Regions from separate parts of the Selenomonas sp. CM52 genome, predicted to be linked through region 3. Evidence: a T-box and tRNA genes for the amino acid it is inferred to sense, from the RefSeq annotation. Region 3 holds a T-box; the other regions hold tRNA genes.
The links. A T-box is a leader RNA that pairs with one kind of tRNA and senses whether it is charged. The one in region 3 lies ahead of HMPREF1153_RS06545 (valine--tRNA ligase), so its partner is inferred to be a tRNA-Val.
Positions count from the first base shown of each region.

Region 1 (12,015 bases), on a different contig from region 3:
AAGTGCCGCCGAACTCTTGCAGGAATTGCTCGCAGACGAGGAAAAGCGCAGCGAGATGGCAGCCGAATTGGAAGAAGAGGTGAAGCCGCCGCCGCGCGGCGGCTTCCTGCAGGGGCTTTTCGAAAAATGGCTCTCGCCCGAAGGCCGCATGGGGCAAAAGCTCTTCGTCCTGCACCTCATCGGCAGTCTGCTCGCGGCGGCAGGCCTCGCCGCGCTCGTCACGGGTGTGACGGCTGCCGTCCTCTCATGGCTCGGCGCAGGCCGCCCCATGCCGTCGGAAAACATCTCGCTCGCGGCCGCTTTCGCCGCCATCCTCCTCATCAGCGTGCCTCTCGCACTTCTGCTGATCGTATTCTTGCGCGCGGCCATGCGGCGCTGGCATGACCTCGGCTACGGCGATACAGCATGGCTCATCGCCGTCATCTGCCCGCTCATTATCCTCGCGCTCGCCGAAGAGGGTCGTATACTGCTCCTCTTCCTCGATCTGCCGCCGCTTTTGGGCGTCGCTCCCGATCATCTGCTGCTCAAGAGCGTCCTGCCCTATGGGGGCGCGGCACTCGCCTTGCTCATCCTCCTGCACGTCTATCTGATCTTTGCCGAAGGAGAGTTTTCGAGCAATGCTTCCGGCTCACCCGAGAGCGCCGCTGATTTGCACCCCCATATCGCGGAGCGCCCCAAGGAGGACTATCCGTTCTTCCTGCGCATGATCCAACTCAAGGGGCGCATGAACCGCAAGCGCTTCTTACTGCGCCTGCTCTTCCTCCTCTTCTTCGTCTCGCTGCTCGTCTTCGTCGTGCTGGAAACGGCGGAGCGCCTGCCGCAGCCTCTCGGCAATCTCGTCGCTCTCTACGGCACATCGGTCTCCTGCGCCCTCGCTGCCATCCTGCCCATCGGCATCGTCACACAGCGTCTGCACGACATCGGCAGAAGCGGCTGGCTCGCGGGCGTGCCGCTCGCGCTCACGCTCGCCTTCATCGGCTGCCTCGCGTTCTTCGGCGGCGACCCTCGCATCCTCGCACGCGAACCGTTCGGTCTCGAAATCATCGCCGCCGCCTTCGCCCTCGAAATCTACGAAGTCTTCCTGCTCGCCGCCCTCGTCTTCGTCAAAGGCTCCGTGACCGTCAACGATTATGGCGAATCGACGCTGGAGCGGCAGTAGGCAAAAAGAGAAGCACAAACCTTCATAAAAAGGCTTGTGCTTCTCTTTTTGCCAACATGTCGCAGATCTCATTATACTTGTGCCCCGCATGACCCTTGACCCAGCGGAAGATGATGCTTCGCCCGGCAATCAGGCCATCGAGTTCCTGCCAAAGCTCCTGATTGAGGACGAGAGTCCCGTCCGCTTTCTTCCAGCCGCGCCGTTTCCAACTGAAGATCCACTTCGTGATGCCGTTCTTCAGATACTGGCTGTCCGTCGACAGCACGATCGGCTCTCGCTTGGGCAGATGACGCAGCGCCTCGATCGCCGCCGTCATCTCCATGCGGTTGTTCGTCGTCGAAGGATTGCCGCCCGAAAGCGTCTCCATCTTCTCGCCCGGGCGCACGATACAGACCGCCCAGCCGCCCGGCCCGTTCGGATTCCGAAGGCACGAGCCGTCCGTATAGACATGGCAGAGGCTGTCATCGTCTGCCGCTTCATTCGCTGCGCCGCCCCTTGCGGCGCTTTTTTTGAGCACGGGCGCACGGCGCGTCGGCGCGGCTTCCTCTTCCTCGAAGAGCGCCGACAAAGGCTGCGCCGCCGTAAGCCAGGCGCGGGCTTCCTCCTCCGTCGGAAAGCTCTTATAGCGTGCGCCGCGAAAGCCTTCTACCTGCGCGCGGCAGTCCTCCCATGTAAGAAAGATTCCCGTCGCACGTCCCGCACGCACGGCATAAAATTTTTGAGTCATTTTCTTATTCACACCCAAACCTTTTTTACTATGAAAGTCCAAGAAGTCAAGCCCGAAGGGCGCAGACTGATTGGGTAACTTTCATTAAGGGCGGCGCACAATGTCCACAAGGTGGACGTTTGTGCGTGTAGTTTACACTTCTTCCGGAAAGCCGTCCCATCAAGACTTCGCAGTCTCCTGTTCTCTATAGGACATCGCCAAAGCCGCCAGTTCCGGCCTCCTCCTCTGCAACTCCGGCACATCCATGTGCAGGGAATACATCGTGAAGAACGCCTCCAATTCCCTCTCCATATTCTGCTGCAGCAACTGCAAGAACGACGTAAGACGCCCGCCCACGGAATACTCTTCCAAAGCAGCGAAATACGCGCCTCGGTTCTTCAACTTGATGGAAGTCGGTGGAAAACCCTGCGCCAGCAAATGATAATTCATAAGAAGGCGCGCCGTCCGCCCATTTCCATCTTGAAACGGATGAATCCTGACAAACTCCGCATGAAGCCATGCCGCCTTTTCGAGCGGATCGGCAAAATCGTCATGCTCCATGCGATAGGCGAAATCCTTCATCGCCTCCCACACCTTGCGCGGATTCGGCGGCACATGACGCGCACCGCGGATATACACGGGAATATTGCGATAAATGCCGCCGATGCCCCGCGCGGGAACGACTCTTTCATGAATGTCCTTGATGATGCCTTCCGTCAGAGGAACGTGCCGCTTCACGCAATCCTTAACAAACTGCCACGCTTCTGCGTGGCCGCGCACTTCATCCAATTCGCGCAGTGTCGTTTCCGTCGGAACGATCTTGTCGGCAAGAATCATCTTCGTTTCAATCAAGGTCAAGGTGTTTCCCTCGATGGAGGTCGAATCGTGCGTAAATTCCACGAGAAAATTTTCTTCCCAATCCTCCTTCTCAAAGTCGCTGAGTTTGGGAAAGACCTCGCAAAAAAGCTCGACCTTCTTCTCCAAACTTCCCATCACGCCTCACCTCCGTCTCTTGCATCTCACAACTCCAGACATATCTCCCACATTGGTTTTCATTTAGGCAAAAACAACCAATTCATTGCTTCTCCACAAATTTCCCCCACTCCCTGTGGATAACCAGTGAATGATTGAGCGTATTTCAAGGTTTATCCACAGAGTCACCTTTTTTATCCACAAAAAAATGTGCATAACGGCGATTTTTTTACTTTTCAGGGCTAGTCAAAGGACAAAAAATCGTGTATAATACATCTTATGTTCAACCCAATACTGCTCATGTAACTCAGTTGGTTAGAGTGTCACCCTCACATGGTGGAAGTCGGGGGTTCGAGTCCCTCCATGAGCACCAGAATCTTCGCCGCTGCGCCTCGCGCAGCGGCTTTTCTTTTATATCCGACAGGCTTTGCTATCCTTGCGCCGCCCGATAGAGCAGAAGCGCCTGCCGCACGGTCTGCCTGAGATTGCGGCACGCCGTTTCTTCCTCCATCGCTTCTGCGACCGTCATCGGCAGGTGGAGAATCGGGAAGTAGGCGTCAATGCCTTCTTCGTTCACCGCCTCGGCATCGGGCAGGGCGCAGCCGCACAGCGCAATCGCCTTGAGTTTCGGACTCTTCATCTTGGCGAGCTTGGCGACGCCGACCGGCGCTTTTCCCATCGCGGTCTGCCGATCCATGCGCCCCTCTCCCGTCAGGAGGATGTCTGCGTCCGCAAGCGCCTTCTCTATGCCCAGAGCGTCGAGCACGAGCGTGATGCCGGGCTTCAACTCCGCCTTGAGAAACGAGTGAAAAGCAAAGCCGAGCCCGCCCGCCGCTCCCGCGCCGGGCACCTGTGCACCCTCGATGCCAAGTTCCCTTTCCGCCAATCCGGCGAAAGCCCGGATCGCCGCATCCATTTCCTCGACGATCTCAGGCGTCGCCCCCTTCTGCGGACCGTAGACATGCGAGCAGCCCAAGGGGCCATAGAGCGGATTCGTCACGTCGCAGGCGACGTGGATGCGGCACTCCTTGAGCGCAGGATGAAGCCCCGCAAGATCAATGCGCCGCACGGCGGCAACATCGCCGCCCGTCCTTCCCACAACCTTTCCCGCCGCATCGAAAAAGCGTGCGCCGAGCGCCGTGAGCATGCCGAGTCCGCAGTCGTTCGTCGCACTGCCGCCGATGCCGATGATGAAGTCACGGCAGCCGCGATCGATGGCGGCGAGCATGAGTTCGCCGAGTCCGTACGTCGTCGTGCGACGCGGATCGCGCTCGCCTTCGGGCACGAGCGGCAATCCTGCCGCATCTGCCATTTCGATGACCGCCGTATGCAACTCGGGCAGGAAGCCGAAGCGGCTCTCGACGGGCTTTTCCAAAGGACCCGTGACAGCGAGGCGCACGACCTCGCCTGAAAGTCCCTCGACAAGCGCATCGACCGTGCCCTCGCCGCCATCCGCCAGTGGAAAGACCTCCACCTCAGCTTCGGGGAACACCTCGCGTGCCGCCTGCGCCGCCGTCTCGCCCGCCGTAAGAGAGGAAAGACTTCCCTTGAAAGAATCAATCGCTACGATGATTTTCATGATTTCCCGTCCCATTTCACTTGATGCCCTTCGACTTGCCCCAGTCGCTGATCTTCTTATAGAGCGGCACGGGCACATGATAGCGTTCGCCGAGAGCGACGATGCGGTTCACGAGTCCGTCGAACTCGGAAAGTCCTCCCTTTTCCACATCGCGCTGCATACTCGTCTTGAGTCCTGGCTCGAACGCATCGATGAAGGCAATGCCCGTTGCCACGAGATCCTTCTCGAAGACAATCCCCATCGCCTTGCCGAGCGCCTCGACCTCACGGATCAGGCCGAGATACGTGTCGCGCACCGCGCCTTCCTTCTGAAACGCCTCGCTCGTCGCATCGTGATAAAGCCCTGCCGCGCCCATCGGCGAGACAAAGCCGAACTTCGTCAGCGCATCGCGGCGGATGTCGAAGCTGTAGTGTCCGCGGATGTCAGCATCCTGCAGGAGCTTTTCGAGCGCCTTTGCCTTCGCCTCCAAGCGTTTATCCTGATCGGGACGGAAGCCGAAGATCACGCGCAGGATCTTCTGCGGCTGCTCCAATACGCCCGGCGCCTTGAGATTTCCGAAGATGTAGATGCAGCCGTCGAGCACGGTCAACCCCGGCAAATCCTTCTGCATGACCTCGCCCGTGCCGAAGACGTTCAAGATCGGAATGATGAGCGTATCGGGGCCTGCCGCACGCTTCGCGAACGCGATGGCGTCGGGAAGCGCGTAGTACTTGCAGCAGACGAAGAGCACATCGGGCGTTTCATCGTAAGCCTCCGCCGTCTGCGCCTTCACGTTCTTGATATGGAGCGTGCCTCGGTGCGCCGACTCGATCGTCAGACCGTCCTTCTGCAGAGCCTCCAAGTGTCTGCCGCGTGCAATCAACGTCACATCGTGCCCCGCGAGCGCGAGATAGCCGCCGAGCACCCCGCCCGTGCCGCCCGCGCCGAACATCGCAAATTTCATTGTAAATGCCTCCCTCCGTATAGTAGGAACCTGCTTGCAAACTCCTTTGATTATATCATAAATCATCCAATAGAAAATCAAGAATATTCACATTGCGGATTCCATTGAAATCCTTGATGTACGACTTGTCCATCGTCAGAAGCGTCTTCTCGTACTGATCGGGAATCGCAGCAAGGGCACGCAGTTCGCGCTCTCGCGTCACTTCTTCCAGCGCCGTGGCAGCCACTTGGAAATACTGCTTGCGATCGGTGCGCTGCGCCACGAAATCCACCTCCATCCGCCCGATCCTGCCGACGCCGACCGTATAACCGCGCCGCAGAAGTTCCAAATAGACAATGTTCTCCAAAATGTGCCCGTAATCGCCGTCGCGAAAGCCCAGCAAAGCATTGCGGATGCCGTTGTCGACGATATAATATTTCTCCTGCGTCTTCAAATACAGCTTTCCCTTGATGTCATAACGCGGCGCACGATAAAAGATGAACGCACTCTCCAAGGTGTGCAGATAATTGTCGATGGTATATGTGCTGGCCTTCCTTCCATGGCTCGTCAGATAACCGCTGATGCGACTGCTCGAAACGGGATTGCCGATATTGTCTGCGAGAAAACGAAGCATATGCGAAAGGAGCGCCGGGTCGCGCACAGCACTCCTTTCCACGACGTCTTTCAACAAGACCGTATGATAAATCCCCGACAAAAAGAGTTCGATCGTCTCATCCTGCTGCGGCAGCCCGGGAATCGCAGGCAAGCCGCCGTAGCGCAGGTACTGCGCGAAAGCAGCGTCCCGATCCTTTTCGCCCTCGGGCAGGAAATCCATGTACTCGCGAAAGGACAGCGGCAGCATCTGAATCTCCACATAGCGTCCCGCTAGAAGCGTAGATATTTCCGAAGAGAGCAACTTCGCGTTCGACCCCGTGATGTAAATATCGGCGACGCCCTCGACAAAAAGCGAATTGATCGCCTTTTCCCAATGCTCTACCTGCTGCACTTCATCGAGCAGCAAATACACCTGCTTCTGTGTACCGATTTCTTCCTGCACCCGTCGATAAAGCTGCCGATAATCGTGAACGTCATCAAACATCATGGACTCGAAATTCATGCGAATCACTTGCTCTTGACGCACACCATCCTGCAATAGCCGCTCCGCCAGCATGGTGAGCAACGTGGATTTTCCCGCGCGCCTCATGCCTGTGATCACCTTGATGATGGGTTGGCGCACAAACGCGAGCAGTCGATCTAAGTATAGCTTACGAATAATCATGTTTTATCACCTTTTTCATTATACTGATAAAACTTTTATTATTCAAGGTTTTTTTCAATATACTTTAGAAATATGCACCAATTTTTCTCCTTGCTCATATTTTCCCTCTTCCTGCCCTTGGGAAAATCCAATTCTTATGGTATAATGAAAGGCGATTAGATAATGCAGGGAGGCTTTTGTCATGGGAGAGATACCACAGGCCGCTTGGGTCGTCATATCGATCATCGGTTTTTTCGTCGGTCAGTACGTCGTCATGGCGGTGCTACACCATTTCGGCTATTCCATCCGCGTGCTTTCCTCCGGGAAGATGAAGAACACGTTCGTGCTGGGCTTCGCCTTTACGATGCTCGCCGCATGGCTGCCCGTTGCCGTCCTCTGGATCTTGGGGCCGCGCTTCGTCGAAGCGACGGGATATCCGCATTCCTTCATCGCGATCACGGCAACGGCGCTGACGATCACACTTCTCTACATCGCGTGCCGCCGCACGGAAGGCGCTGTAGAGATGGTGGATGAAGAGGAACTCGCCGCCTTCAAGGCGCGGGCAGTCGCGCGCGCGCGCGAAGAGAGGAAGAAGCGTGACGCCATGATCGCCAAGGTCAGAGCGCTGCAGCGTTGAAAACGCACTGCAAAAAAATACGGCAGAGGCTTCGCAAAAGCCCCTGCCGTATTTCCTTTTCATCAGAGTGCCTTGAATGCCTGCTCCAAATCGTAGAGAATGTCGTCAATATGCTCCGTACCGATGGAAAGGCGGATCGTACCAGGCGCGATGCCGCTCTTTTTCAATTCCTCCTCATTCATCTGGGAGTGCGTCGTGCTCGCCGGATGGATGACGAGCGACTTCACGTCGGCAACATTGGCAAGCAGGCTGAATACCTTGAGATGGTCGATGAACTTCTGCGCCGCCTTGCCGCCGCCCTTGACCTCGAAGGTGAAGATGGAGATTCCGCCCTGCGGGAAGTAGCGCTCGTAGAGCGCATGATCGGGATGCGAGGCGAGCGAGGGATGGTTGACCTTCTCGACCTGAGGATGTTTCGCGAGATAGTCGACGACCTTCAAGGCGTTCTCCACATGGCGCTCGACGCGCAAGGAAAGCGTCTCAACGCCCTGCAGCAGGAGGAACGCATTGAACGGCGAGATCGTCGCGCCCGTGTCACGCAGAAGGAGCGCACGCAAATAAACGGCGAAAGCGGCGGCGCCGACGTCCTTCGCAAAGGAAAGGCCATGGTAGCTCGCGTTCGGCTCGACGAGCCACGGAAAGCGCCCCGATGCCGCCCAGTCGAACTTGCCGCTGTCGACGACGATGCCGCCGAGCGTCGTGCCGTGACCGCCGATGAACTTCGTCGCCGAGTGAACGACGATGTCCGCGCCGTGCTCGATGGGACGCAGCTGATACGGCGTCGCAAACGTCGAATCGACGACGAGCGGAATGCCGTGCTTGTGCGCGACGGCGGCGACCGCCTCGATGTCGACGAGGTTCGCGTTCGGATTGCCGATGGACTCGATGTAAATGACCTGCGTGTTTTCCCGAATTGCCGCCTCGAAGGCCGCCGCACCGCCCGCTGGATCGACAAACGTCGTCTCGATGCCGAAATCAGGGAAGGTGTGTGCAAGAAGATTGTAGGTGCCGCCGTAGATCGTCGTCTCAGCGACGATGTGCTGCCCCGCATGAACGAGTCCCTGCAGCGCTGTCGTCACGGCCGCTGCACCCGAGGCAAAGGCGAGCGCCGCGACGCCACCTTCAAGCGCCGCCACGCGCTTTTCGAGCACGTCCTGCGTCGGATTCATGAGCCTGCCGTAGACATTGCCCGCATCCTTCAAACTGAAACGATCCGCCGCATGCTGCGAATTGCGGAACACGTACGACGTCGTCTGGTAGATCGGCACAGCGCGCGAATCCGTCGCCGGATCAGCTTCCTCCTGCCCAACATGGAGCTGCAGGGTTTCAAACTTATACTTTCTCTCGTCGCTCATCAAAATCTCCTCTTTCCTCGGGCTTGCCCGCAATACAAGAAAACATACCTGATTCGTAGGTTAGGCTTATTATAGCATAATATCATACTTTGTCAATAGGTTTTATAAACGATTAAGCCGCCGCGAATGCTCATCTGTGCAAATCTGGTGATTGCATCTGATTCGTGCTTTGTTAAATTTAAAAGAAGAGTCCTATGCAACAATATGTTTCAAAGGGCTCTTCTTTATTATACAGTTAGTCAGATTGCATTCCTAGAAAAGTTTATACTCAGAGATGATCAAACGGCTTGTCCGGCAGATTGTCCATCGGGAACGCGCCGCGCGTAGCGGCATTTGCGGCCTCGATCGCCTGATGTGCGAGGTCAATCGAGAGGCCAAGCGTCCTCATGCACTGGTCGGGATTGTGGAAGCCGACGCCGTTTTCGGCTTCGACGTAGTCCCAATACCACTGCGCTTCGCGAATCAGCTCACGCGCGGGAGCGAGCTGCTCATCCGTCGCGCCGGCTTCTGCCGCCGCCTTGATGGCGAGGTGCGCCTTGGCGCACGTGATGCCCGCCGTCCTCTGCAGTTTGAAGGTATTGTCGTGAATCGTCTTGACGCGTGCGATGAGCACTTCCTTGCTCTCATCGTGGCACTTGAGGCATGCATCCTCGACGTACTTCAACGGGCTGGAAATATAATGCGACGTGTACTTCTGCCCGTTCTTGCGCATGTACGGCATGTGGCAGTCGATGCAGGTGACGCCCGCGTCCGCATGGACGCTCGTCTTCCAGACGTCGTAGTCGGGATGCTGCGCCTTGAGCATCATCGCGCCCGAGTCGGGATGCTTCCAGTCGCCCTTGAAGCCGCCCGGCAGATCGGTGCGCTTGTAGTACTCGTACATCTGCTCCGCCGTGTAGCCGTTGTCGCGCGGGAACACGACGCGCCCCTTCTTGCCCTGCTCGAAGTAATACTCCGTATGGCACTGGCCGCAGACGAGGGCGCGCTTGTCGTTGTCGCTGAGCTCGTCCCATGTCTTGCCCCAGTTGCGCTCAAGATCTTCGATCTGCGCAGGAATGACGAGACGCAGCTTCATCGTCTTGACGTCGTGGCACGTCGCGCAGGCGATCGAAGCGTCGTTCGGCACTTGATCGGCAAGCTCCTTGAAATCCTTCAGCGTGTAGTCCCAGCCCATCGTGTCGAAAAAAACGTCTTTCGTATAGGCGCTCTTACAGGTGATGCAAGAGCCCGACTGATTGACCTTGGTCGTGCGCAGCGAGTTCTTGACGTCCTCAAGCGCGTAGACATGGCCGCGGTCATCGTCATACTGCAGGGAAAAGGCATAGCCCTTCCAGTTTTCGATCATCTCGGGTTCGTCCATGAGCCTCGAATGGACGCCAGAACTGCCGTAGCCCGTCGGGGTCGGCGAATCGCTCGCCGTCATCTTGTACGATTCGTATTCGAGCGGATATGCCTCCTTGAAGGCTTCCATGCCGAGATGGGCATTGTTCTCCGTCGGTATCTGAGCGAGCTTGACGGAACTCGATGGCTGGGCGATGCCGATGCGCACGATGACGAAACCGAAGAACGCAACGCAGACGACGATGACGCCCAGCAAACACTTTTGCAGCTTACTCAACTTTGATCCCTCCTTCCAGGTGATTGGAGCCATGTGCCACGCTCCTGTGGCACTTCAGGCAATCGGTATTGGCGTCCATCGGACCTGCGTGGACGACTGCCATCGTCGCGCTGTGGCAGCGCAGGCAGTTGCCGTTCACGATCTTTTCTGCGTCTTCCGAGATGCGGATCTTGGCAGGATAGTCGCGCTTCAGCTCGTGGTAAACGTCGATCATGCCGCTTCGTCCCTTCTCGACGAAGTACGCCGTCATGCTGTCGTGCGGCAGGTGGCAGTCCACGCACTCGCGCTCCCGGTGCGACGATTCCATGAACGTCGCCTTCTCCATCTTCATCGCATGGCACTGTCCACAAAATGTGGGAGAGCCGGAAAACGACAGCCCCGCCGAAGTGCAGACGGAAAAGATGACGCCTGCGGCGAAGCCTCCGATGATGCACTTCAGCGTGTTCTTCTGAAAGAATTCCTTTGCTTCCAATCCCCTTCCCTCCTTTCCATAAACAAAGGGGTTCGTCTCCTCAAAAATATATGCCTAGCATCTCCTCCTTAGGGCGCACGATGTGCCGAAAAAGGTGAATGCCGCACCGAGCCACAGAAGCCAGAGCAGCGGCTTGTTGCTGACGGACGCCGTCAGCGGCAGCCGTGCTTCCTCCTCGATTGCCGGCAGTATTTGCAGCATGATGCTCTTCTTGTCCTCGGAGATGCCCAAGAGGCGCAATCGCCTCTTGCCATTGAGAACGGCAAAGGATTCCGTCGCCGCCTTCATGCCTGCAGCCGTCAAACTGACTTCGGCGAGGTCGACGGTCTCGCCGTCAGTGACGGCGATGTCCGCGAGAAAGAGGCGGCGGCCCTCATCATCGGGCTCTTCTTCTATGACATGCTCCAGACGGTAGGCTACATCCCCCTCCAAAATGGCCTTGCCGCGCTGCAGCACGATCTCGTGACCGACGGCAGCAGGCGAGGGAGCAATGTAGATGTCGCCCGCCGCGCCGTGCGCGATAGCAGGCTCTCTCGCCGCATCCTCGCCGCTCGCACTGAGTTTCGTCAAGGCGCGCACTTCCTCGCCGTCGACGCGGAACACATACTCCTTCTCCCTGCGGCTTTCAGAAAGATCCATGCCCTCGTAGAGAATCGAGTTTCTGCCGAAGGACTGCGGCTCATCCGGCACAAACTCAAGCGTCGTGCTCGTTCCCGCCGCGGCGAGCGCTATCGTAAAAAGAGCCAGAGCCGCGCCCGCGTGTGCGACGGCTGCGGCAAGGCGAAGTGCACCGCCGCGCCAGGCGAGAACACTCGCGAAGACGGCGGCAGCCGCAGCGCCCGCGAGGACGAGCGAGGAGACTTCTCGGACGCCTGCGAGTCCTGCCGCCGCCGCACCCGCGAATATAGCACCGATGAGAGCCTTTGGCAGCGATGCCTGACCCTCGCCATAGTGCAGCAAGGAGCCAACTGCCATCGCAAGCAGCATACAGATGGCGAGCGGCAGGCTCGTCTTGACGTAGAAGCCCGTGTCGACGGCGGCGGAATCGCCGCCAAGCCCTGTGAGAAGCGGCATCGACATGCCGATGAATACGATGATGGCGAGAAAGGTCAGGGCAAGACAGCCGAGCAAGAGGAAGAATTCGCGGCTTCGATGCACCGGGTACGGGGAGCCTTTGGGGAACTTTCCCGCACGCCAGACGAGAAGCGAAAGCCCCGCCAGCGCTACGATCGCATCGACGGCGACGAGCCAGAGGCCGACGCCCGTGCCGCTGAAAGAATGCACGGAGAAGTCGCCCAAAAGGCCGCTTCGCGCGAGGAACGTGCCGTAGAGCGCAA
Region 1 covers NZ_ALNM01000003.1:109,430-121,444, forward strand. The annotation lists gene HMPREF1153_RS00705 (DUF805 domain-containing protein) at 1-1,159, shown strand, start outside; gene rnhA (ribonuclease HI) at 1,182-1,886, opposite strand; gene HMPREF1153_RS00715 (Fic family protein) at 2,046-2,858, opposite strand; tRNA gene HMPREF1153_RS00720 (tRNA-Val) at 3,134-3,210, shown strand; gene HMPREF1153_RS00725 (glycerate kinase family protein) at 3,268-4,416, opposite strand; gene HMPREF1153_RS00730 (ketopantoate reductase family protein) at 4,433-5,359, opposite strand; gene HMPREF1153_RS00735 (ATP-binding protein) at 5,415-6,617, opposite strand; gene HMPREF1153_RS13150 (hypothetical protein) at 6,672-6,800, opposite strand; gene HMPREF1153_RS00740 (hypothetical protein) at 6,799-7,233, shown strand; gene HMPREF1153_RS00745 (O-acetylhomoserine aminocarboxypropyltransferase/cysteine synthase family protein) at 7,296-8,588, opposite strand; gene HMPREF1153_RS00750 (ammonia-forming cytochrome c nitrite reductase subunit c552) at 8,857-10,206, opposite strand; gene HMPREF1153_RS00755 (cytochrome c3 family protein) at 10,199-10,678, opposite strand; gene ccsA (cytochrome c biogenesis protein CcsA) at 10,733-12,015, opposite strand, start outside.
Region 1: it encodes a tRNA-Val, which carries the amino acid that the T-box ahead of HMPREF1153_RS06545 (valine--tRNA ligase) is inferred to sense. The anticodon was not compared.

Region 2 (6,243 bases), on a different contig from region 3:
CAAGTAAGATAACGAGAACTGCGGCCAATATGCCCATTTTCTACATCTCCTTTCCGATAGAGAAGAATGGATGAATACAGCGCTTGCACGCTTCTTTTCTTCTTTATCGAAACTTTCAAGGAGAAAATTAAGGCTTTTCGCCCATTTTATTCTCAGAAGCGTCTTTTTTTGCTGCTTCCTTCTCTTTTTTCTCCTGTTCCTTCTTTTCGCGCTCCTTGACGATCTTGTCGTAGGCTGCGGCATCGACTTCTTGCATGTACTCGTCGGGAATGTCGCTTGCATTCGGCGCTTGCTTCCAGTATTCCTTGTAGGCGGCGAGTGCCGCTTCCTTCTCACCCATCTCGTTGTAAATTTCGCCGCGCATCTTGTAGATGTAGGGATTCTTTGCGTCGATCTCCTGCGATTTTTCGAGGTCAGCGAGGGCTTTTTCACGCTCGCCCATCATGCGATAGACGTCGGCGCGGTTGAGGAAGTTGTAGATGTTCGTCGCGTCAAGTTCTACGGCATGATTGGAGTCGGCGAGCGCGGCTTCGTAGTCGCCGGCGACGGCCTTGGCCCTGCCGCGGATTGCGTAGTTTTCGGCGACGTTGTCGGGATTTCTCGCGGCAAAGGCGCGCTCCATGAGGAAGAGCGCTTCCTTCGCCATGCCGTTGTCGCTGTAGCGGTCGGCGTTGTAGCGCAGCTGCTTGACGTAGTCGCCCTTGGCGTTGAGTGCATTCTCGCGAATCTTCTGCCACGCGTCCGTGCGCTTCTTTTCCTCGGCGGCGACCTTTTCACGCATTTCCTTGTCCTTGCTGCTCGCATAGGCATTGCGCACGAGTTCTTCGAGGCGCTCTTCCGCATGATTGCGCATGACGAATTTCTTGAGCTTTTCGTAGACGCGGCTGTCGTCGAGGTAGGAGATGCGTGCGCCGGGCGCGGCGGAAAAATGCCAGCCGTCGAAGGAAGCGTGGTCGTGGAACGCCTTGGCAATGCCGCCTGCGATGAGGTAGGCGTTCTCCGTCGTGTTGTTGTAGTCGGCATCCCAGTCGGCCGAGAGAAGCTTTTCACCGTCGATGAGGACGTCCGTGCCGTTTTCGACGGTCACATGCCCCATGCCGTAATTCGTCATCATGGCGGCGAGGCGCTCGACGCGCTCGTGCATGGCGGGATGGTCGTTGTAGTTCGGTGCATTGGGATTCTCGAAGGGATCTTGGTACTCGCTGATGTCCTGTGTCTCGTATGTCAGGTAGTAGGCCATGCGTGCCATGGCGGCCGCACCGCCGCCGGGGTTGAAGCCCGCCGTCGTCATGAGGTGGAAGCCTCCCTCGTCCGCCTCAAGCTCGCTCGGCAGTGTCACGTCCTTGGCGATGGCGTAGCCGACGACGGCATTGAGCTTCTGCCAGTCGAGGTTGTCCGCCGCCGAGCCGATGGCGATTCCCGCATACGATTCGGCGACGGCCTTGGCGTAGTTCTTCGCGCTGTGCTGGCGAAGGCCGTGCGTCATCTCGTGGCCGAGGACAGCGGCGAGCTCGTCTTCGTCGTGGTGCAGCGCACGCACGAGGCCGCGGTTCACCGTGATGTAGTCGGTCGGATAGCAGGCGGCATTGAAGGCGTCGCCTGCGGTCACGCGCCACAGGAAGGGCAGGGAGTTGATAGAGAGCGCGTATTCGCCGTGCTCTGTGATCTGGCCGAGCACGCGGTCGACGACCTCGCGGTCAAGCGCGTCCTTGTCCTCGCCGTTTTCCTCCATGTCCTGCTTGAGGCCGCTGATCTGATAGTCGACGTTGTTGCCGATGGCGAGCATTTCCTTGAGCGTGCCCTGGTAGGCGAGGAAGCCGCCGATGGCGGACATGCCGATCATCACGGGGTTGAGCGCCGCCGCCTCGGTGGTTGCCGCAAGGGGAAGGGGCAGCGCAAGCGGCGCGGCGGCCACGAGGCTGGTGAGGATGGCGGCGCAGAGCTTTTTCCCGATCTTCATGGTTGATTCCTCCTCAGAAAGTTGCTTCATTCAACATTTTCTTGACGAAGCGACGATTTTTCGCTGTCACAGACCATCTGAGATCTGCCGGATCGGCGCTGCATTTATCAGGGATTCCTTAACTTTCCTATATAACAAAGGAGCAGCCACCCGAAGATGACTGCTTGATAAGCGAATGGTGCTCGGTACTGGATTCGAACCAGTGACCCCCACAATGTCAATGTGATACTCTAACCAACTGAGCTAACCGAGCGTATGTTGTGCAGGCGTGTGCCTGCGAACAAAATGTATTATACAGAAAGCCGGAGGAAAATGCAAGCGTTTTTTTAGGGAAATTATTTCATGGGAAGATTGCAGACAAGTCCCCCTCACTTCACGTCGACTTGGCACATCTTCATCGCACGCAGTGCGTCCTCGTGGCTCTCAACCGTCACGCCCGCACAGCAGGAGGCGTCGACCGATATGCGCTTTTCGGGATAAAAGGCCTTGAGCAGCAGGGCGTTGGAAATGACGCATATATCGGTGCAAAGGCCGACAAGCTCGATCTCGTCATAGTCTGCGAGCACGGCGGGCAGTTCTGTCGAGCCGAAAGTGGGCTTCTCGATGACGGCAGCCGCCTCCTTGACGAACGGCTGCAGGGATGCGGCGATCTCCCAGCCTTTCGTGCCGCGAATGCAATGCGGCACGGGAAGCCGTTTTCCCTCCTGCGTCGCCAGATAGTCCTCGCCGTGCGTGTCCATCGTAAAGACGAGCGCCGTCCCCGCCGCACGCGCTGCCGCCAGCTTCGCCTCCATGCGCGGCAGCATCGCCTGCGCTTCCTTCGTCCCCAATGCGCCGTCGATAAAATCCTTCTGCATATCGACGACGACAATCGCTTTTTTCATGATGGTTTTGCCTCCTTCGGTTGATGGAGCATCTTTATGCACTGTCTCATCTTTATCATAACCACAAAACGCACCCTTTGCAAGTTGCTAGGAAAATTTATACGGCGGCTTGGCCTCAAAGCAAAAGAACCGTCTCATACATCGAATCCGATGCGTGAGGCGGTCCTTTTTTTCTCGCCGTGTGCTATAATAGGGAAAACAATCACGACAGGAGGCTTTTTCTTGCATTTCCAGCGAGTCTTTTCCCTCTGTATCCTCGTCTTTCTGCTTCTCACAGCGAAGGCGGGGGCGGCGGAAAATATACAGATCACAGCGGCCTCGGCAATTCTTATCGAGGCTTCGACGGGGCGCGTGCTCTACGAGAAAGCGGCGGATGTGCCGCGTTTTCCTGCGAGTACGACGAAGATGATGACATGCGTGCTCGCCATCGAGGAGGGGGATCTCTCGTCCATCCTCACCGTGAGCCGCACGGCGGCAGAAACGGAAGATACGGAGGTCGGCGCAGGCGATCGCTTCGTCCTCGCGGAGCTCGTCGCCGAGATGATGCTGCGCTCGGACAACGGCGCCGCTGTCGCCATTGCCGAAGACCTTGCAGGTTCTGTCGGCAGCTTCGCCGCACACATGAACGAGAAGGCGAAGGCCATCGGCGCGAAGGACACGCACTTCGTCAATCCGAACGGCCTGCCCAATCCGGCGCATGTCTCGACGGCGCACGACATCGCCCGCATTGCCGCCTACGGCATGAAGAATCCGAAGTTTCGCTCCTTCGTCGGCGCGAAGGAGCGTGAGATCACATGGGTCACGCCCGAGAAGAAACGCGCCTTGATGGCGAACACGAACCGCCTGCTCTCGACGTACGAGGGCGCGACGGGCATCAAGACGGGCTATACGAATGCGGCGGGAGGCTGCCTCGCGGCTTCGGCGCGGCGCGGCGGCGTCGAACTGATCGCCGTCGTCCTCGGCGCGGCGGACGAAGAGGCGCGCTTTACCGACGCGGCAAAGCTCTTGGACATGGGCTTTCGCCGCGTGAAGGCAGCGCCCGCCTATACGAAGACAGATCTCGCGCGGAGGGTCTGGGTCAAGGGCGGCAAGGAAGGCCGTCTCACCGTCTATCCGACGGAGGATTTGCGCCTGCCGCTCGTCGACGGCGAGGCCGAGGAAAACTATCGCCTGACCTACGACCTGCCGCGCGTCATCGCCGCCGGCGTCAAGGAGGGCGACCGCGTCGGCGATCTCGTCGTCTCCCACGGCGGCAAGGAGCTTACGCGCATCCCGCTGCACGCCGAAAAGAGCGTCGGCAGAGGGCTGAGCATCGAGGGACTTTGGGCGTATGTCCTCGGGCTGTTTGCGTAAGTTACAATATGGGCGTGGCTCTTGCCAAGGATTTCAAGATGCTCTTCTTCTCCTCGCGCGACAGCCCGGACAGGCGCTCCATGCCATCCTTCCACTTCTCGGCCAGAACACGCATCGTTTCGGGCATTTCCTCCTCCTTTAAAAGATTCACTATGCCGCGAAGCTCCTTGGCATCTTTCTCCCAGTTCTTGCCATCGACAAAGGTCAGACGATCCGCTGCGGCAGCAAGTCCCATGAAATATAAGGTGAGATTCTTTTTTTCCTTGAGCATAGATTGAATCGTTGCCCGAAAGGGCGCATCCTTATACTGCCCCTTCTGCGCCTCTATGGCGGCAATATCCCAGCAGATTATGCACCCCGGGTAAACTTCAGAGCGGATATGGTCGCCATCTCTCTCATTCAGGCGTTCTTCCACGCCCGCCTGCTTCCAAGCGGCAAACATTTCCTCGGCAGATTCGTCACCATCACGAAAAGCCAAACGCATCCATTTCGCATAATGCATCAAGCCGTAGATGTTCACGCTGCCTTCAAGCATCTTCTGCAAAAGCTCACTAAATGACACTTCCTCGCCAAGTCCGACAGACCGGGCAAGGAAATGTCTCGCTTCTTCATATTCGCCCCGCCAATATTCCAGTGCGGTACGGTACTGCGCATGGCGCCTCTTATCCCACTCTTGAGAAAATTGTTCAAAAGCGCGATCCGACACCTTGCCCCATTCCTTAGAATATACCGCGCCTTGCTGCAGCAAAAGGCTATATACTTGCACCTTGGACGACAATACTTTGCCAAGGCGATCGGACTGCCGATTCTCTCGCTTTTTCGCCAGTGGATGGATATAAGGAAGGATCGCCAATATTTTTGTCAGATCCGCTTCCAACTCCCCCAGTTTGCTCAAAGCTTCTTCGGAGGAATACGTATTTTTCAAGTGCTCGATCTCACGAAGCCGATAGTCCGTGCATATTCCGGCAGATTCCAACGGCAAGGGCATCTGACTGAGGATCTTGTTGCAAAGCTCGATCTCGCGCTGCGAGGCTGCTGTATCGCCTTGATGCGTATGACGCGTCAAATCGTAGAAATGCTTGTCGAAATAGAACATATCGGACGCGCAATCAATTTCCTGCAGGAACGGAAACAAGTCATGCTCCAAGCGCTCCGACAGGCGCTTCGCCTGCACAGATTGGCGCAACTCAATCAACGTGCCCATGGTCTGCATCAGAATGTCATACTGCAATTTACGACCTTTTTCACTCATTGCCTTCAGGTTTGCCGCCAGCAAATCGTGAAATTTCTTGCAATCCGCCTCACTGCGTCCTTCCTCATAAATGAGATACCACGAATAAATGGCGTCAGCAATGCGATTCTCAATGAAGAGCCGCCGCACTTGCTCCATCGCATCGTCCTCAATGACGAGGATGTTGTTTTTCTGTTCTCTGATGTATTCGCGCGCAACCGCATCGAGCTTTTGCCGCCCGCCGCGCACCGCCGTGCAGACGAGATCAGCGAGCATCAGACGATGCAGCTTCCTCGCGCTTCCTTCCTTTATATCGATCGGTTGCAGACGCTTTTGCGCTACCCGTGAGATCCGGCTTTTACCCAGTGCCATGCGTTCCTCTATGCGGCGCTTATACTCCTCCTGAGCGATCATCTTCTTTTGATCGCTCAATTCCTTTTCGGACATCGCCTTGCGCCACGCATAGAGGACATGCAGCTGAACATCGTCCTCCGTCTGAGCCAACAGTTCCATGGCAAGCTTCACGACACCGTCGGCAAGGATGTTCAAATACGTGCGGTCGCTGTTGACGATGTCATAGTACCGTCCCTCGCCGAAAACAACAGGCTTCATGCCGCGGTCAAACATCGCCCGCACCATGTCTTCGATGAAATCCCCGAGATTGGCGCGACGGTACTCTTCCATCCCGTGAAACGGCTCGATGGAGATCGGCGCGTACGTCTCCTTGCTTGCTCGCACCTCTTGAAACAGCGCAAACGCTTCCGCCTCGGACAGCGGCTTTTCCGTCCAATAGCCGGCGACGATCGAAGCCCGTC
Region 2 covers NZ_ALNM01000020.1:119,938-126,180, forward strand. The annotation lists gene HMPREF1153_RS04965 (hypothetical protein) at 1-37, opposite strand, end outside; gene HMPREF1153_RS04970 (M48 family metalloprotease) at 128-1,960, opposite strand; tRNA gene HMPREF1153_RS04975 (tRNA-Val) at 2,137-2,213, opposite strand; gene HMPREF1153_RS04980 (cysteine hydrolase family protein) at 2,329-2,844, opposite strand; gene HMPREF1153_RS04985 (D-alanyl-D-alanine carboxypeptidase family protein) at 3,067-4,197, shown strand; gene HMPREF1153_RS04990 (hypothetical protein) at 4,199-6,243, opposite strand, start outside.
Region 2: it encodes a tRNA-Val, which carries the amino acid that the T-box ahead of HMPREF1153_RS06545 (valine--tRNA ligase) is inferred to sense. The anticodon was not compared.

Region 3 (12,015 bases):
GCGCCGTCGAGATCTGCCTTATTGATGGCGAACACGTCGCCGATCTCCAAGACGCCCGCCTTGATGGCCTGGATGTCATCGCCCATGCCGGGAATCAATACGACCATCGTCGTATCGGCTGCCCGAACGATGTCGACCTCGGATTGCCCGACGCCGACGGTCTCGACAAAGATAACGTCCTTGCCAAAAGCGTCCATCGCCTTGACGGCGTCCGCCGTCTTGTGCGAAAGGCCGCCCAAGCTGCCGCGTGTCCCCATGCTGCGGATGAATACGCCTTCGTCCATCGCCAGACTCGCCATGCGGATGCGGTCGCCCAGGATGGCGCCGCCCGAAAACGGGCTGGTCGGGTCGATGGCGATGACGCCGACGGTCTTGCCCTGCTTGCGGTATTCGTTCGCGAGCTTGTCCGTCAGCGTGCTCTTGCCGGCGCCCGGAGGCCCCGTGATGCCGAGCACATAGGCGTGACCCGTATGCGGGTAGAGCGCCTTCATGATGTCGATGGCATTTTCCGCCTCGTTCTCGATCGCCGTGATGGCTCTCGAAAGCGCGAGGCGATTTCCTTGCAGGAGTTCCTTGGCTATGTCCATGGAATGCACCACCTATGCCATTGTTCCGGAAAATCTCGAAAAACACAGAATTGCCCGTTGTTTCCCGAAATTTCGCGCATGATACGGATAAAAGCAAGGCTGGCGGCAGACGAGCTGCTGCCAGCCCCATATCGAACTCTTACTTCTTCACATGCTCGTTGATGAAATCGACGATGTCGCCCGTCGGCGTGCCCGGCGTGAAGACGGCGGCAATGCCCGCTTCTTTGAGTGCGGGGATGTCCGTCTCAGGAATGACGCCGCCGCCAATGATCAGCGTGTCCTTCATTCCCTTGCTGCGCACAAGCTCGACAACCTTGGGGAAGAGATGCGGATGAGCGCCCGAGAGGATGCTCATCGCGATGACATCGACGTCTTCCTGCAGAGCTGCTTCCGTAATCTGCTCCGGAGTCTGGCGAAGACCTGTGTAAATGACCTCGAATCCTGCATCACGAAGAGCACGCGCGACGACTTTCGCGCCGCGATCATGGCCGTCCAAGCCCGGTTTTGCTACCAATACCCTGATTTTTGCCATTTGAAATTACCTCCAAGTTCAAGTAGAGAAAGGAATGCAGGGTGCGGCCGCCCGAAAAACGGACGGCTTCCCCAAAAGCCCTGCGGATTACAGGGACGTATGAGCCTCGTATTCGCCGAAGACGCTGCGCATGACGCCGCAGATTTCACCGAGCGTCGCATACGTCTTGACAGCCGTGAGGATGTGCGGCATGAGGTTTTCCTTCTCATCCTCGCACGCCTTCTTGAGGGCTTCGAGCGCGGACTTCACAGCTGCGTTGTCGCGCTTCGCCTTGACCTCGGCGAGCTTCTTCTTCTGCTTCTCGCCGACGGAGGCGTCGACCTTCAGGAGGTCCTTCGGCGGCTCCTCGTTTTCCTTCTGATACTTGTTGACGCCGACGATGATGCGAGCGCCGGACTCGACATCCATCTGCCAGGCGTAAGCACTGTCCTGGATTTCCTTCTGGATGTAGCCCTTCTCGATGGCAGCGACAGCGCCGCCCATCTCGTCGATCTTCTTGATGTACTCCATCGCTTCCTTCTCGATCCGGTTCGTCATGGCCTCTACATAGTAGGAGCCTGCCAGCGGATCGATGACGTCAGCGAGGCCGCTCTCATGCGCAACGATGTGCTGCGTGTGCAGAGCGATGGAGACGGACTCTTCCGTCGGAAGCGCGAGCGCTTCGTCGCGGGAGTTCGTATGGAGGGACTGCGTGCCGCCCATGACGGCTGCCGCCGTCTGCAGCGCGACGCGGACGATGTTGTTGTCCGGCTGCTGCGCCGTGAGCATGGAGCCTGCAGTCTGGGTATGGAAGCGGAGTTTCATGGACTTGTCCTTCTTCGCGCCGAAGCGGTCGCGCATGATCTTCGCCCAGATGCGACGGGATGCACGATACTTCGCGACTTCTTCGAGCACGTTGTTGTGCGCGTTCCAGAAGAAGGAGAGACGGCCCGCGAAATCGTCGACGTTGAGTCCCGCCTCGATGGCGGCATTGACGTAGGCGATGCCGTCGGAAATCGTGAACGCGATTTCCTGAGCAGCCGTGGAACCGGCTTCGCGGATATGGTAGCCCGAGATGGAAATCGTGTTCCACTTCGGTACGTTCTTCGAGCAGTAAGCGAAGATGTTGGTGATGAGGCGCATGGACGGACGCGGCGGGAAGATGTAGGTGCCGCGAGCCGCATACTCCTTGAGGATATCGTTCTGAATCGTGCCCGTGAGTTTGTCTGCGGGCACACCCTGCTTCTCAGCAACAGCGATGTACATCGCAAGAAGCACGGAAGCCGGGGCGTTGATCGTCATGGACGTCGAGACCTTGCCGAGATCAATCTGGTCGAAGAGGGTCTCCATGTCAGCGAGCGAATCGATCGCCACGCCGACCTTGCCGACCTCGCCTTCGGAAATCGAATCGTCGGAGTCGTAGCCGATCTGCGTCGGCAGATCGAAGGCGCACGAGAGGCCCGACGCGCCTGTCGCGATCAACATGCGGTAGCGCTTGTTGGACTCTTCGGCCGTGGAGAAGCCGGCGTACATACGCATCGTCCAGAAGCGGCCGCGATACATCGTAGGCTGCACGCCACGCGTGTAGGGGAACTGGCCCGGAACGCCGAGATCCTCGACGTAGTTCTCGCCCTCGACGTCGAGCGGCGTGTAGAGACCCTGCTCGGGAACGTGCGGGCGAAGCGGGAATTTCGCGGTGGTCTTTTTCAGGTCAGCCTCGTACTTTTCCAACTCGGCCTGGATTTTCTCATTGCTCATATTGTTTTCCTCCTGTCAGGGAATGCAAAAAGGGGCGCATCCGCTCGTCTCCTGCGTGTCTTTGCCGCGGAAGTCCGAGCGGTCTATAGCCGCTTCCTTTTCCCCATTGATTTCCGATCCGTTCAAAAAATGTTTTCTGCGCCTTATTTCATGGATTTCGTTTCGATGAACTTCTCATGGAAGGAAAGCGCTTCCTTGATGATGTGCGGCGTATGTGCATGCTTGGTGGCCTCTACGGCTCTGTTGTAGTAGTCAAGCAGCACCGGCTTGTAGTCGGGATGCACGCAGTTGTTGATGATCTCCAAGGCGCGTGCCCTCGGTGCAAGGCCGCGCAGATCCGCGATGCCCTGCTCCGTGATGATGACGTCAACGTCGTGCTCCGTGTGATCGATATGCGAGCACATCGGAACGACGGACGAGATCGCGCCGTTCTTCGCAATGGAAGGCGTGTAGAAGATCGTCAGGAAGGCGTTTCTCGCGAAGTCGCCCGAGCCGCCGATGCCGTTCATCATCTTCGTGCCTGTAACGTGTGTGGAGTTCACGTTGCCGTAGATGTCGACTTCAAGAGCCGTGTTCATGGCGATGACGCCGAGGCGATGGACAACTTCCGGGCTGTTGGAGATTTCCTGCGGACGCAGCAGCAGGTACTTCTTGTACTTCGCGACGTCCTTGTAGAAGCGCTCCATGCCCGCCGGCGAGGGTGAAAATGCCGTGCCCGAGGCGAAGTTCAGCTTGTTTGCGTCGATGAGGTCGAGCATGCCGTCCTGGATGACCTCGGTGTAGACCGTGAGGTCTTCGAGGTCGGAGTCAACGAAGCCCGCCATGACGGCGTTCGCGACGTTGCCGACGCCCGACTGCAGCGGCAAGAGGTTCTTCGGCATGCGGCCCGCCTTGATCTCCGCGTTGAGGAATTCGAGCGTGAACTGCGACATCTTCTTCGAGTTCTCGTCGATCGGCGCGAGGTCACGCGTGTGATCCTTGATGTCGCACGGCACGATGTACTTGATCTTGTCCGGCGTGCACGGGATGAACGGCGTGCCAACGCGGTCATCTGCCTTCACGATGGGAATCGGCAGACGATTCGGCGGGTCGAGCGGCACGTAGACGTCATGCATGCCCTCAAGCTCCAGCGGCTGCGTCGTGTTGACCTCGACGATGACGACATCGGCCTGCTGCACATAAGAGGCAGCGTTGCCGAGCGAAGTCGACGGAATGATGTTGCCCTCTTCTGTGATGGCGACGGCTTCGACGATGGCGATGTCGAGCTTGCCGAGGTAGCCGACGCGTGCGAGCTGTGCGGACTCACTCAGATGGAGGTCGAGATAGTCGACGGAGCCATTGTTGATCTCGCCCCTAAGAATGGCGTCCGTCTGGTACGGCAAGCGCCTCTTGATGCCGTGGACGGCGGCAAGCGTGTCGTCAAGCTCCGGGCCAGTCGAAGCGCCCGTCCAGATGTCAACGGTGAAGGGCTCCTTCTTCATGCGCTCGGCCAGGGCAAGCGGAATTGCCTTCGGATAAGCGGAAGCGGTGAAGCCGCTCATGCCGATGCTCATGCCCGGCTTAATGAAGGCCGCCACTTCCTCCGCGCTCACGATCTTCGCCTGCAGGTCTTTGTTGCGTACGCGATCCGAGATGTCAATCATTCAATACATCCTCCCTCACAAGGCCGTCCGGCCCGTGTAATCTAAGGAAACCGCCGCTTCTCCCGGGAAAGCAGGAAGAGCCGGGCTTCCAGTGATGAACTGCCGCCGCAGCCGAACTCACCCTCCTCTTCCGTTTCCGCATGATAGCTTCTCGCTATCGCGCGAAAATGGGATAACTGAGGCTTATCGTACTACTATGCGACAATTATATCCTAAGCTAAAGAATACCACTTCGACGCTTTAGCGTCAAGTCAATTTTCGGACTCTTCGCCGCTATTTTTAGGCGATTCGCCGCCCTCTTTCGCCCTCTGGCGAAGCTCTCGAAGCTTCTGCCGCTTCCTCGCCGCCAGTTCGTCCATGACGATGGCCTCGTCCTCCTCGTTGCCCGCGAACTCCGTGACGGCGGCGAGCGCCGCGAGAAGCCACAGGAGCATCGACGACGGGATGTTGAAGAGCACGTCGTCCGTGAGGCCGTTCAGCGCGATGGAGAAGAAGGCGAGGCTGATCCCCAGCATCAGCCCTTGGCGGAAGCCCTCGCTGTCGTGCACCTTCGAGAAGAATGCCAGCCCCATCGTGCCGAAGAAGAACCACAGGAAGGATACGGCGCCGACGACGCCGATCTCCGCCGCGTAGTTCAGATACATGTTGTGCGCGTGGACGATGAGCACGTCCGCGCCCTGCAGGTAGAAGTCGTATTCGGGGTAGACCATCCAGTAGGCACCCCAGCCGATGCCGAAGAACGGATGGTCGCCGATCATAGCGAGCGTGCTTTCCCACAGCGCAAGGCGCATTTCCGACGAGGTGTCGACGCGCGTGAAGACCGACGTCACGCGGTCGAGAAGCGCGGGGTCGAGGAGGAAGAGCGCGCCTGCGACGATGCCGACCGCAAGCAGCACGCGCCCGTCGCGGAACATACCGTAGAGGATGAAGATCAGGGCGACGACGAGGAACGCCATGCGTGCATACGTCATCGCGAGGCACGCTGCCAGGAGCACGAGCGCCGCACCGAGCGCGATGCGCCGTCGTTGATCGCGCATCTTCACGAAAAAGGCGAAGGCGAAGCACATGGCGACGTCGAGATAGCCCGCGAGAATGTTGGGGTTCTCCCACGTTGAGAAGACGCGCTTCTTGAGCTCGGGGAAGGCATCACCGTCGACCCACTTCATCGTGCTCGTGTCGATGCCGAAGGCGAACTGGTAGAAGCCGTAGAGCACGACGAGCACGCACGAGAGACCGAGCGCGTAGACGATCTTGCGGATGTCCTGCGACGCCTGGACGTTCTGCCCGATCAGAAGATACGTCAGAAGGTAGACGCCGACGAGGTTATAATAGTTGTAGAAGCTGAAGCCGCGGTCGGGCGAGACGAAGATGGAAACCGCGCCCAAAAGCGCGAAGAGCGCGGCAGGCACGTCGTAGGGCAGGCGGCGGAAGCGACGGCACTCCTTGTCGACGACGAGGCGCGCGAGCCAGAAGATGACGCCGAGGAGCAGAGCCGCCGTCGCCAGGGGCGGCGAGAGCGCAATGAGGAAGGCTTCGAGCAAGATGGCATAGTAGATGCCGCCCGCAAGATAATCCGACAGGCTGTCCTTAGCCGTCATGGTGCGCCCCCCTCTCCAAAAGCAGACGCCGCAAGTTCCCTATGAGATATAAGGAGCCTGCCGCGCAGAGGATGCGCCGTCCGTCTGCTCGGTCGAGCGCACGCGAGAGCGCCGCGTCCGCCGCCGGGACGACTTCGACCTCCTGCGTGATTTCCCGCGCGACGCGGGCAAGGTTCTCGGGGTCGCCCGCGCGCGCCGAATCCGGCAGCGTGATGACGACGCGATCGTCCGCGCGCACGAACGTCCGAAGCATCGCGCGGTAGTCCTTGTCCTCCAAGATGCCGAGGAGCAGCACGCGCTTCTCGTCCGCGAATGCCGCGTCAAGACTCTCCTTGAGAGCCGCCGCCCCCGCCGGGTTGTGCGCGCCGTCAACGACGATGCGCACGCCTTCGAGCGCGAAGCGCTCGAAGCGCCCCGGCCAGGCGACGGACTTCAAGGCGCGGGCGATTGTCTCGTGCGTGACGGCGCGATGCTTCTCGGCGAGGAGCATCGCCGTCCGAATGGCGAGCGCGGCGTTCTGCCGCTGGTATGCGCCGCCAAGCGCGAGCGCGTAGTGCGCTGCGCCGCCGTCCTTCGACGAGAAGTCGATTCCCTCAGCACCTGCGGCCGCGCGGAAATCTTCGCCATAGGCGAAGATTTCGCTTTCCTCCGCCGCGGCCTTTCGGCGCACGACATCGAGCGTCATGCCCTCCGCCGCCGTGACGACGGGCACGCCCGGCTTGATGATGCCCGCCTTGTGATGCGCGACACCTTCGAGCGTGCCGCCGCAGCGGTCGGCATGCTCCATGGCGACGTTCGTGATGACGGCGACCTCGGGCATGATGACGTTCGTCGAGTCGAGAAGCCCGCCCAGGCCGACCTCGATGACGGCATAGTCGACGTGCTTTTCGGCGAAATAATAGAACGCCGCCGCCGTCAGCACCTCGAACTCGGTCGGCTGCTCCAGCCCCTCGGCGAGCATCGCCTCCGCCGCCTCTTTTGCAGCCGAGATCGCCGCCGCGAAGTCTGCCTCGCTAGCCTGCTCGCCGTCGATGACGAAGCGCTCCGTGTAGGAAGTGAGATGCGGCGAGGTGTAGAGTCCCGTCCTAAAGCCCGATTCCGTCAAAATCGCCGCCGTCATGGCGCTGACTGAGCCCTTGCCATTCGTGCCTGTGACATGGACGGTTCTGTATCGCCTTTCGGGGTGGCCGAGCAGCTCCGTAAGCCGCTCGATGCGCGAAAGGCCGAGCTTCGAGCCGAAGACGTTGAGACTTTCGAGGTAAGAAAGACTTTCCTTGTAGTCCATTTCCCCACCTTCCTCAGAGTTTTGCCAGATAGGCGAGGCGCTCTTCGACGGCCTTCTTCTTCTCCCGCGCCGCTTCGAGCTTTTCGCGCTCTTTTTCCACGACGGCGGGCGGCGCCTTCTTGACGAAGCCCTCGTTCGCGAGCTTGCCGCCGAGGCGCTTCTCCTCGCCGACGAGGTTTGCCAATTCTTTTTCCAGACGCGCCTTTTCCTTCTCGACGTCGATGAGCCCCCTCAGAGGCAGGTAGACCTCAACACCCGAGACGATCGCCGCCATGGCATTCTCGGGCTTCGCCGCGCCGTCTTCCAAGACGGTCAGAGGCTCCGCCCACGAGAGCGCGGCGAAGTACGCGGCGTGCGCGGCGAATACGGGCGCGAGCGCCTTGTCCGCGAAGTGCAAAATGACCTCGCTCCTCTTGCCCGGCGCGGCCTCAACCTCGGCGCGCATGTTACGGATGCGCACGATCACTTCCATGATGCTCGCCATCTCGCGCTCCGCCGCCTCGTCGACGAGAGCCTTGTCCGCCTCGGGCCACGGCGCGATCATGACGCTCCTGCCCTCATGCGGCACGCGCTGCCAAATCTCCTCCGTGAGGAACGGCATGAAGGGGTGCAGCAGGCGAAGCGTGCGCTCCAAGACGTACGAGAGGACATACTGTGCCGTCTTCTTCGAGCGCTCGCCCGCCGCATCTTTGTCATAGAGCCGCGCTTTCGCCAACTCGATGTACCAGTCGCAGAACTCGCTCCAGATAAACTCGTAGATCATGCGCCCCGCTTCGCCCAGCTCGAACTTCTCCAGATTCTCCGTCACGCCCGCCGCCGTCTTCTGGCAGCGCGACAAGATCCAGCGGTCGGCGAGCGTATAGTCCTCCGCCGTCGGAGTGAAGCTCGCATCGAAGTCCTCCAAATTCATGAGCATGAAGCGCGAGGCATTCCACAGCTTGTTCGCGAAATTTCGCGCCGCTTCGACGCGCTCCCAGTAGAAGCGCATGTCGTTGCCCGGCGTGTTGCCCGTAATGAGCATGAAGCGCAGGGTGTCCGCGCCGTACTTGTCGATGACCTCGACGGGATCGATGCCATTGCCGAGCGACTTCGACATCTTGCGCCCCTCGCTGTCGCGCACGAGACCGTGGATGAATACGTGGCGGAAAGGGATGTCCTTGCCGAACTCCAAGCCCATCATGACCATGCGTGCGACCCAGAAGAAGATGATGTCATAGCCCGTCACGAGAACGCTCGTCGGGTAGAACTGCTTGAGTTCCGGCGTGGCATCAGGCCAGCCCATCGTCTCGAACGGCCAGAGTCCCGAGCTGAACCATGTATCGAGCACGTCCTCATCTTGGTGCAGATGGTGGCCGCCGCACTTCGGGCAGGTCTCGACGTCCTCGCGCGAGACGACCGTCTCCTTGCAGTCTTCGCAATACCACGCAGGGATGCGATGCCCCCACCAAAGCTGGCGCGAGATGCACCAGTCGCGGATGTTTTCGAGCCAGTTCACATAGATCTTCGTGAAGCGCTCGGGCACGAACTTGATGCGGCCGTCCTGCACCGCCTCGATCGCGGGCTTCGCGAGGCTCTCCATCTTCACGAACCACTGCTTGGAGACGAGCGGCTCGACCGTTGTATGGCAGCGCGAGCAGTGGCCGACGGCGTGCTCATGCTCCTCTGTGGAGACGAGAACGCCCGCCTCTTCGAGGTCTTTGACAAGCATCTTGCGGCACTCGTAGCGGTCGAGTCCCGCGTACTTGCCGAGACCTTCCGACATCGTGCCGTCATTTTCTATGACGCGCACCTGCGGCAGATCATGACGAAGCCCCATCTCGAAGTCGTTCGGATCGTGCGCAGGCGTGACCTTGACCGCACCCGTACCGAAGGCGGGATCGACGTACTCGTCGGCAAAGATGGGAATCGGACGGTTGACGATGGGCAGGATGACGTTCCTGCCGACGAGTTCCTTGTAGCGTGCATCATCGGGGTGCACGGCGATTCCCGTATCGCCGAACATCGTCTCCGGGCGCGTCGTCGCGATCTCGACATAGCCTTCGCCATCCTCGAAAGCATAGCGCAGATGCCAGAGATGACCCGCTTCCGTCTCGTGCTCGACTTCGATGTCCGAGAGTGCCGTATTGCATGACGGGCACCAATTCGTAATGCGCGTCCCCTGATAGATCAGCCCCTTCTCGTAAAGGCTCACGAAAACTTCGCGCACGGCGCGCGAGCAGCCCTCATCCATCGTGAAGCGCTCGCGCGCCCAGTCGCACGAAGAGCCGAGCGTTCGGAGCTGATACATGATGCGGCTGCCGTACTCCTCCTTCCACTGCCAGACGCGCTCCGTGAACTTCTCGCGCCCGAGTTCGTAGCGATTCGTCCCCTCTGCGCGAAGCGCCGCCTCCACCTTCGCCTGCGTCGCGATGCCCGCATGGTCGCAGCCCGGCATCCAAAGAGTATTATAGCCCTGCATGCGCCGCCAGCGGATCAAAATGTCCTGCAAGGTATTGTCGAGCGCATGCCCCATGTGCAGCTGCCCCGTCACATTAGGCGGCGGAATCACGATGGAAAACGGCTTCTTTCCCTCCTCGGGTTCGGCATGAAAGAGATCGTTCTTCTCCCAGAACTCGTACCATCTCTTCTCAAACGACTGCGGCTCATAAACCTTCGGGATATTATCCTTTGCCATGAAAAAACCTCCATACATGTCGCATTGACGCAAAAGTCCCCTGCAGGAAGCACGGACAGCCGCAAGACAAATCCCCGCAGCCCGCATAAACCTCCCGCAAACAAAAAATAAAGCTCTCCCGTCCGAAAGGACGGAAGAGCCTGCTTCCGTGGTACCACCTAACTTCCCGCAAGGCGAAACGCCCTGCAGCTCCAAGGCATAACGCCGCCGCCGCGCCCGCGCCTACGCACCGAACAGCAAAATATGCCATGCGGCTTCAGCCCGAAAGCTCCGAAGCGACCTTCCGCCGCCCGCCGCAGGGATTCTCACCAGCCATCCCCTCTCTGAAGCGGCGCTTGCAGCGTACTCCTCTTCCTCATCGCCTTTACCGACAAAAGGATACCATAAGAATGGCATTTTGGCAAGATGCGGCGACGCTCCCTTGCCGTTCACCCCTTCGCCGCTCGCTCCTTCTCGGCGAGCAGCGCCTCCAAATCCTCGCGCGTGAACGCGTACTTCTCGCCGCAGAAGTGACAGCAGACCTCCGCCTTGCCGTCGGCAACGAGGGACGCGAGATCCGCTGTACCTAGGCTCAGAAGCACGGACTCAACGCGCTCCTTCGAGCATGAGCAGCGAAAGGCGAGGTCAGTCTCGGCGAGGACTTGCATTTCGCCCAAGCCCTGCATGACGCGCTCGGCAATCTCGTGCGCTGTCATGCCCTGATGCACCATGTCGGAGACGGCGGGAAGCGCGGCAAGATTCTCCTCCAACTGGGAAAGCGATTCCTCCGACGCGCCCGGCAACGGCTGCACGAAGAAGCCACCAGCCGCCAGCACCGAAAGATCGGGCGCAACGAGCACGCCGAGCGCGACGGAAGACGGCGTCTGCTCCGAATCATACAGGTATCGCGTCAAGTCTTCGGCGATCTCGCCCGTGACGATCTCGGACGAGCCGGCGACAGGATCCTTGAGTCCCGTGAAGCGCGTGACCGTCAAGAGTCCCGTGCCGACACCCGCGCCGACGTCGAGCTTTCCCTTCGCGTTCAGCGGCAGATTTACGTGAGGATGCTCGACATAGCCGCGCACGAAGCCCTCGGGCACGGCATCCGCCACGATGGCGCCCAAGGGACCTGCGCCCGCGAACTTCACGGTCAGCGCCTCCTCGTTCTTGAGGTTCGCCGCGAGGAGCAGCGCCCCCGTCATCGTGCGGCCGAGAGCCGCCGCCGCGACGGGCAGGCAGTCGTGGCGGCGCACGGCTTCGCCGACGAGATGCGTCGTGCGCGCCGCATAAATGCGGAAGTCGCCCGCCATCGCCTTGACCAAGGTATCTTTCATCGGGAAAATTCCTCCTTCTTCAAGCAAGGCGGGTGGACACACAGCGTATCCACCCGCCTTATCTCTTATATTCATCATTCATCCCATGCGTAGAGCACAAGGATGTCGGGCGCATGGACGGCGTCGTAGAAAGCGATGATCTTGCGCCCCGCCGCCTTGCACCACGCATGGCGCAGCGCGCCGCCCTTGTCCGGTGACTTCTCTTCCGAGCTGAAGAAGTCCGCACGCTCCGCCTCCGTCAGCCCCAGCGATTCCAATGCGAGCGCCAGTACGCGCCGCAGAGCCAAAGAGCGCGGCGCAGGGGCCTTTTCGCTCTTCATGACGATGCTCGAAAGCGCCCCCGCCTCGTTGACGTTCAAAAAAAGCCTCCCCTTCTCCTCAATGCCGAGGAGTTCGGCCTCATAGACGCGGTAATTCTTGAGCTTCACGTCGTTCGACAGAAACGGCGCAGCAAGGCGCACGACGGAATCCTCGCGCTGAGCCGTATCGTTGTAACGCGCGACAAAGGCCGCCGCATCGAGATCCGAAACACGCACCGCATGGTTCGCCAGACAGACGCCTGCGCTCGTCACAAAAAATACGCCGGCAAGCGCAAGGCCGCGCAAAAAGTCATGCCACAAGGTCAAAAGACGCCTCCCCAAAGACT
Region 3 covers NZ_ALNM01000027.1:36,329-48,343, reverse strand. The annotation lists gene meaB (methylmalonyl Co-A mutase-associated GTPase MeaB) at 1-587, opposite strand, end outside; gene HMPREF1153_RS06570 (cobalamin B12-binding domain-containing protein) at 727-1,119, opposite strand; gene HMPREF1153_RS06565 (acyl-CoA mutase large subunit family protein) at 1,207-2,856, opposite strand; gene HMPREF1153_RS06560 (acetyl-CoA hydrolase/transferase family protein) at 3,000-4,499, opposite strand; gene HMPREF1153_RS06555 (O-antigen ligase family protein) at 4,751-6,097, opposite strand; gene HMPREF1153_RS06550 (bifunctional folylpolyglutamate synthase/dihydrofolate synthase) at 6,087-7,382, opposite strand; gene HMPREF1153_RS06545 (valine--tRNA ligase) at 7,396-10,056, opposite strand; T-box leader at 10,180-10,424, opposite strand; gene hslO (Hsp33 family molecular chaperone HslO) at 10,485-11,369, opposite strand; gene HMPREF1153_RS06530 (hypothetical protein) at 11,444-11,995, opposite strand.